Regions from separate parts of the Micromonospora sp. NPDC000442 genome, predicted to be linked through region 2. Evidence: riboswitches for the same ligand, from Rfam matches in the RefSeq annotation. Region 2 holds a riboswitch; the other holds the start of a gene.
The links. Region 2 has a riboswitch for thiamine pyrophosphate ahead of ACFY2A_RS17905 (thiamine phosphate synthase). Riboswitches for the same ligand answer to the same signal wherever they lie in the genome.
Positions count from the first base shown of each region.

Region 1: it holds a riboswitch for thiamine pyrophosphate, as region 2 does, so the genes downstream of both, ACFY2A_RS24660 (ECF transporter S component) here and ACFY2A_RS17905 (thiamine phosphate synthase) in region 2, are expected to answer to the same signal.

Region 1 covers NZ_JBIAYZ010000019.1:23,623-27,024, reverse strand. The annotation lists gene ACFY2A_RS24665 (ABC transporter ATP-binding protein) at 1-1,259, opposite strand, end outside; gene ACFY2A_RS24660 (ECF transporter S component) at 1,379-1,969, opposite strand; TPP riboswitch at 2,041-2,146, opposite strand; gene ACFY2A_RS24655 (permease) at 2,456-3,402, shown strand, end outside.
Region 2 covers NZ_JBIAYZ010000010.1:68,626-72,027, reverse strand. The annotation lists gene ACFY2A_RS17920 (thiazole synthase) at 1-61, opposite strand, end outside; gene thiS (sulfur carrier protein ThiS) at 67-267, opposite strand; gene thiO (glycine oxidase ThiO) at 258-1,439, opposite strand; gene ACFY2A_RS17905 (thiamine phosphate synthase) at 1,433-2,059, opposite strand; TPP riboswitch at 2,054-2,163, opposite strand; gene ACFY2A_RS17900 (ThuA domain-containing protein) at 2,515-3,402, shown strand, end outside.

The sequences.
Region 1 (3,402 bases), on a different contig from region 2:
CAGATCAGCAGGCGGGGCGCGGTGGCCAGGGCGGTCGCCACACTCAGCCGCCGCGCCTCGCCCCCAGAGAGGGTGTACGGGTTGGCGGCGGCGAGCCGATCCAGCCGCAGCCGACTCAACAGTTCCGTCACGCGGTCGTGGACCGCCGATTCGGACGTGCCGGTCCGCCTCGGACCCAAGGCCAGTTCGTCGAAGACCGTACCGGTGACGAACTGGTGCTCGGGATTCTGGAACACCGAGCCGATCCGGCGGGTCAGCGCCGGTGCCCGCCAGCGGTGCGGCGCGGTCCGCGAGTCCGCTCCGGCCAGTTCCGGGCTCGCCACCAGCTTCCCGGTGCCCGGCCGGAGGAGTCCGCCGAGCAGCAGCGCCAGAGTGGATTTTCCGGCGCCGTTCGGTCCGAGCACGGCGACCGCCTCACCGGCGCGTACGGTCAGGTCGGTGGCGGCCAGCCGGGGTGGTTGGCCGAGCCGCTCGGCGGTGAGCAGCACCTCGCCGGCCGGGCCGGCGGCCCGGCGTGGCGGGATCTCCCGGCCGGGCACCCAGACCCCCTCGGCGGCGAGGGCGTCGCCGTGTGTGGCGAAGACCGCGTCGGGCGGGCCGTCGGCGCGGACGCCGCCGCCGGGTTCGAGCACCACCACCCGGTCGACCAGGGGCAGCGCCTCGGCGACCCGGTGTTCGACCAGGATCAGGGTGGTGTCGGCGTCCACCGCCCGGGCGAGCGCCGTGCGGATCAGGGCGGCACCCGCCGGGTCGAGGTTGGCGGTGGGTTCGTCAAGCAGCAGCAGGCCGGGACGCAGCGCCAGCACGCCGGCCAGGGCGAGGCGCTGTTGTTCGCCGCCGGAGAGCGCCGCGGTGGGCCGGTCCCGGTGGTACGGGAAGCCGACCCGGTGCAGTGCCTCGTCCACCCGCGGCCAGATCTGTCCGGCCGGCACGCCCCGGTTCTCCAGCCCGAACGCCACGTCGTCGCCGCTGCGGGCCATCACGAGTTGGGACTGCGGGTCCTGGAAGACGATGCCGACCCGCTCCCGGGCCTCGCCGGCCGGTCGGCCGTCGATCTCGATGCTGCCCTCGTGCTCCCCGGAGTCCTCGGGCAGCAGCCCGGCCAGCGCCGCCAACAACGTGCTCTTCCCGGCACCGGACGCCCCCAACAGCAGCACCTTCTCACCACGTTCCACCCGCAGCTCAACCCCGCGTACCGCCCAGCCACGCCGCCCGGCATGCCGCCACCCGAACCCCCGCACCCGCACCCCGCTAACCATCCCGCCCCTCCCTCCCTCCCTCCCTCCCTCCATCCTTCCTTCCCGTTGATCATGAGGTTGACGGTTGATTTGGAGATCGAAAATGCCGCTAACCTCATGATCAACGCGATGGGTCGAGGTCAGACGAGGGGGCGTTCGCGGGCGGCGGGGAAGCGGTCGAGCACGCCGGTGCGGGTCAGGGCGCGGGTGAGGGCGTACGCGCCGGCACCGGCGATTGCGGTGGCGCTGACGATGGTGAGCAGCGCGTACGGGAGCCGATAGGTGGCGATGTCGCGTTCGGCGTTCCAGTAGACGAAGTCGAAGATCGCCGCGCTCAGGCCGGTCAGCGCGCCGGCCAGCAGGGCGGCCGGCAGCCGGTACGAGCGGTATCGGAAGGCGGCGAAGGCCAACTCGGCGCCGAGACCCTGCATCAAACCCTGCAACAGGACGATGGTGCCCCACTGGCTGCCCAGCAGGGCCGAGATGATCGCCGCCAGCAGTTCGCAGTACAGCGAAGCGCCGGGCTTGCGGATGACCAGGCCGCCGAGGACGGCCGGCACCAGCCAGACACCGTAGATGAGCGTCTGTGCCGGCGGGAAGAAGCTGAAGGCGCCCTCGGTGACGCTCCACACCACGCCCCACGCCCAGAAGATGACGCCGAAGGCGACGGCGATGACCGACGCCACCACGATGTCGATGGTGCGCCAGCGGTTGCTGTCGGTGGTCTTCATGATGATTGCTCCCAGTCCAGATACGAACCAGGCAAGACGCACGCCCCGCCCGGCGGCGCCGAACGGTGCGGGCTGGAGGTGGACCGAACTCCCTGCGCTGGCATTACCCAGATCAGGTACGGAGGGTCTGCGGGCGGACCCGCACTCTCAGCGCTGTGCGCTCCCCTGTCGGAGGTGTTGTCTGTCCCGCCGACGCTAACACCACGGAAGATCCACGGGCAATGTGATCTCCCCAGGTCACGACGGGTGCCTGCCTCCCGCGACCCGGTGGCACGGGAAGCGTGGACTGGTGGCGCGGGGAATTGCGAGCCGGCCGTTTCGGCGGAGCGACGGTCCGGCCGAATCTGTAACATCCATCGACGTCATCCGCGCCGGACGGTAATCTCAGTCCGCCGATCCGCCACGGCCGAAGGGTGACGGGTGACCACAGACACTGACCGGGCCGTGCCAGCCGGCGACCCTGAGGGCCGGCCCTCAGGTGGGGGCGTGGACACCGGGACGCGCCCTCCCGAGCCGGGTGGTGGTGAGCCGCCCCGGCGCTGGCTCGGCGACCGGATCGGATCGGTGGAGGTCCTGGCGGCGCTGCTGATCATCCTGATCATCTTTCGGGAGCCGATCGCCGCCACCCTGGACGATCCCCGCATCCAGACCTGGACCACCGTCTTCGTCTCGATCATGGTGCAGGCGGTGCCGTTCCTGGTCTTCGGAGTGCTGCTCTCCGCGGTGATCGCGGTCTTCGTACCCCGATCCTTCTGGGCGAAGGCGTTGCCCCGACACCCGGCGTTGGCGGTGCCGGCGGCCAGCGCGGCCGGCGTGGTACTACCGGGCTGCGAGTGCGGCTCGGTGCCGATCGCCGGGTCACTGATCCGGCGGGGCGTCACGCCGGCCGCCGCGCTGGCGTTTCTGCTCGCCGCCCCGGCGGTCAACCCGATCGTGCTCACCGCCACCGCGGTCGCCTTCCCGAACAATCCCGAGATGGTCGTCGCCCGGGGCGTCGCCAGCCTGATCGTCGCCATGATCATGGGGTGGCTCTGGCTGCGGCTCGGGCGCACCGAGTGGATCAGGATGCCGCGCCGCCCGGAGTTGGACGACGCTTCCCGGGGCCGGGCCTTCTGGGCCGCGGTCCGCCACGACGTGACCCACGCCGGCGGGTTCCTGGTGCTCGGCGCGATGGCCGCCGCCAGCATCAACGTGCTGGTGCCGGAACGGTGGTTGCAGACCCTCGCCGACAACGCGTGGCTGTCGATCCTGGCACTGGCGCTGCTCGCCGTGCTGCTCTCGCTCTGCTCGGAGGCCGACGCCTTCGTGGCGGCCTCGCTGTCCCAGTTCTCTCTCACGTCCCGACTGGTCTTCCTGGTGGTGGGGCCGATGGTCGATCTCAAGCTGATCTCGATGCAGGCCGGTGTGTTCGGCCGCCGGTTCGCCTTCCGGTT
Region 2 (3,402 bases):
GGATCAGCCGGGAGTTGAACCGCACACCGCCCAGCTCGAAGCCGGTCGACTCGTTGTCCATCCGGCTCACCCGCCCTGGGCGGCGCTGAGCACCTCGACCCGGTCGCCGCCCCGCAGCACCGTCGCCGGCCAGCCGGTACGCGGCACCACCTCACCGTTGACCGCCACCGCGACACCGCGCTGCTGGCCGGTGATGTCGCGGACCAGGTCGGCCACCGTCAGCCCGTCCGGCAGGCTGCGCCCGGCACCGTTCACCGTCAGTTCCACGAGTCAACCTCCGTCGAGTGCTGGAAAGTGCTGACGGCCGCTGCGCCCACGACGTCGGGCAGGTCGGCGAACCGGTCCGGCCGGAACGGCACCAGCAGTGCGTCGGAGCTGCCGTCTCCGGTGACAAGATCGGTGATCAGGTCTGCGGTGACCGGGGTCAGCACGATCCCGTGCCGGTGGTGACCGGTGGCGACCAGGACGTCCGGGTGCCCCGGCAACGGGCCCAGGATCGGGGCGTTGTCCGGCGTACCCGGACGCAGCCCCGCCAGCGTCTCCACCAGGTCGTACTCGGCGATCTCGGGCAACAGGTCGACGGCGGCCCGTAGCAGCCGCAGCACCGCTCCGGCGGAAACACCCAGGTCGGAGCGCTCCTCGACGGTCGCGCCGACGACCACCTCGCCACTGTCGCGCGGCACCAGGTAGACGTGCTCGCCGTCGGCGTACCCCCGGATCACGTGCCGGAAGCCTGGCGGCCCGCCATCGGGCGCACGCAGCCGCAGCACCTGTCCCTTCACCGGACGGACCGGCAGGCCGGTAAGCGCCGCGCTGCCGCAGCCGGCGGCGACCACCGTCGCGCCGGCGTTGACGTCGGACAGCCGGCGCACCGGCTCAGCGACAAGCACCGCTCCCGCCCGCTCCGCCGCCAGCCGCAGCGCCGGCACCAGCCGGCGCGGGTCGACCTGATGGTCGGTGGCGGCGAGCGCGCCGCCGCGCACCCGGGGCGCCAGCGCCGGCTCGCGCTCGCGCAGCTGCGACGGGCGCAGCGGCGCCACCGGCAACCCCAACCCCTGCTGGTACGCCCAGAGCCGACGCGCCTCGGCGAGGTCGTCGGCGGTCAGCCCGACCATCAGGGTGCCCTCGGTCCGGTAGCCGATGTCCGTGCCGGTCGCCTCGGTCAGTTCGGCGGCGAACCCGGGCCAGCGGCCGGCCGACTCGGTCAGCAGGGCGGTCAGCTCCCGCTCGCCGAAGTACGCCTCGGCGACCGGCGCCAGCATCCCGGCGGCCACGTGCGAGGCACCCGACCCGGGCGCCGGATCGTGTACGACCACCCGCAACCCGCGCGTCGCGCACCGCCAGGCGATCGCCCACCCGATGGGTCCGCCCCCCACGACGGCCACATCGGGCCGGCGCTGCTGCACCACACCGGTGGTGGCGGGGCGCCCGGTCAACACGTCAGCGCCCGAACCAGCTCGGCGGCGGCGCGGGCGGGATCGGTGGCACCGGAGAGCGCACCGACCACCGCCACCCCGTACGCGCCGACGGCCCGCAACTCGGGCACGTCCGCCGCCGTCACCCCACCGATGGCGATCACCGGCACCTCGACCGCCTCGACCACCGCCCGGACACCGGCCGCACCGACCGGCGGTGGCAGCCCGTCCTTGGTGGCGGTGGCGCGGCACGGCCCCACGCCCAGGTAGCTCGCCCCAGCGGTGACCGCCGAGAGCGCAGTCGCCGGTTCCCGCGCCGTGGCACCCAGCACGGCCGCCGGGCCGAGCACCTCCCGGGCCGCTGCCACCGGTAGGTCGTCGGCGCCGACGTGACCGCCGGCGGCACCGGTGGCCAGTGCCACGTGCAGCCGGTCGTTGACCAGGCAGGGCACCCCGTACGGCGTGCACAGGGCGAGCACCCGGCGGGTCAGCTCGTACGTCTGCCGGTCGGTCGCGGTGTCCTCGACCCGAACCTGCACCACCAGTTCGGTACGGGCCACCGGCAGCACGGCAGCAAGCACGGCGAGCGGATCCCGCCCGGGTCGGGTGTCGGTGATCAGATGCAGTCGTCCCAGGGACGGCACGGCAACTCTCCTCCCTGCGCCGGCATTACCCGGATCAGGTTCGACGGTCGGGGGCTCACAGCCCCCCTCTCAGCCCGGTACACCGGGCTCCCGTGGGTTCGTTGGGTGTCACCGTACGTCGTTTCGCCGGCTCCGCCAAGCCCGTCCTGCGCGGCCGGCTGGGGTGAGGGCTGCTCTGTCACACCGACTCGCCGCAGCCTGGTGAACCGACTCGCAACAGCACGGCGGCCAGAAAAAGACACCGATATGCAGCGACTCACACCAATAGAAAATGACCCCGTTACCAAAACGTTACAAGGGTCCACCTTGCTCGAAACTAGATTCACTAACGCAAATTGAGTGATCGGATCGGCTAGTCGGCACCCAGACCTCGCTCGTCAGGTATGGGCGGTCGGACCGACGGGAGTGACCACCGCCGTCCACTCCGAACCGTCCCACGGACAGAGGAGATCTTCGTGCCCCGACCCAGTCGGCGGCGAGCCCCGCTCGCCGCAGTCACCATGGCGCTACTCGCCGTTGTACTCGTCCTGGCCGCCGCACCGGCCCCGATCACCGGCCCTGCCGCCGCCCGGGCCGCCAGCCCAGTCGCCGCGGCGGAGGCGGAGCCGTACTCCGTCCTGATCTTCTCCAAGACCGCCGGATTCCGGCACGACTCGATCCCGGCCGGCATCAGTGCGATCCAGCAACTCGGCACGGCGAACGGGTTCACCGTCACCACCACCGAGGACAGCGCCGCCTTCACCGACACCAACCTCGCCAGGTTCAAGGCGGTCGTCTGGTTGTCGACCACCGGTGACGTGCTCAACGCCAGCCAGCAGGCGGCCTTCGAGCGCTACATCCGGGCCGGCGGTGGATACGTCGGCGTGCACGCCGCGTCCGACACCGAGTACGACTGGGCCTGGTACGGCCAACTGGTCGGTGCCTACTTCAACAGCCACCCGGCCAACCAGACGGCCACGGTGAAGGTCGAGGACACCACCCACGAGTCGACCCGGCACCTGCCGGAGCGGTGGTCCCGTTACGACGAGTGGTACAACTTCCGCACCAACCCCCGCGCCCGTCAGGTGCAGGTGCTGGCCTCGCTCGACGAGCGCAGCTACAGCCCGGGCAGCGGGGCGATGGGGCATGACCACCCGATCGCCTGGTGCCAGAACTTCGACGGTGGCCGGTCCTGGTACACCGGCGGTGGGCACACCCAGGAGTCATTCTCCAACACCGAATTCCGGCAGCACCTGCTCGGTGGTATCCAGACCGCGGCCGGGGTGGTGCACGCCGATTGCGGTGCCGGACGAGCCGCCAGCTTCGAGAAGGTGACGCTGGACAGCAACACCAGCAACCCGATG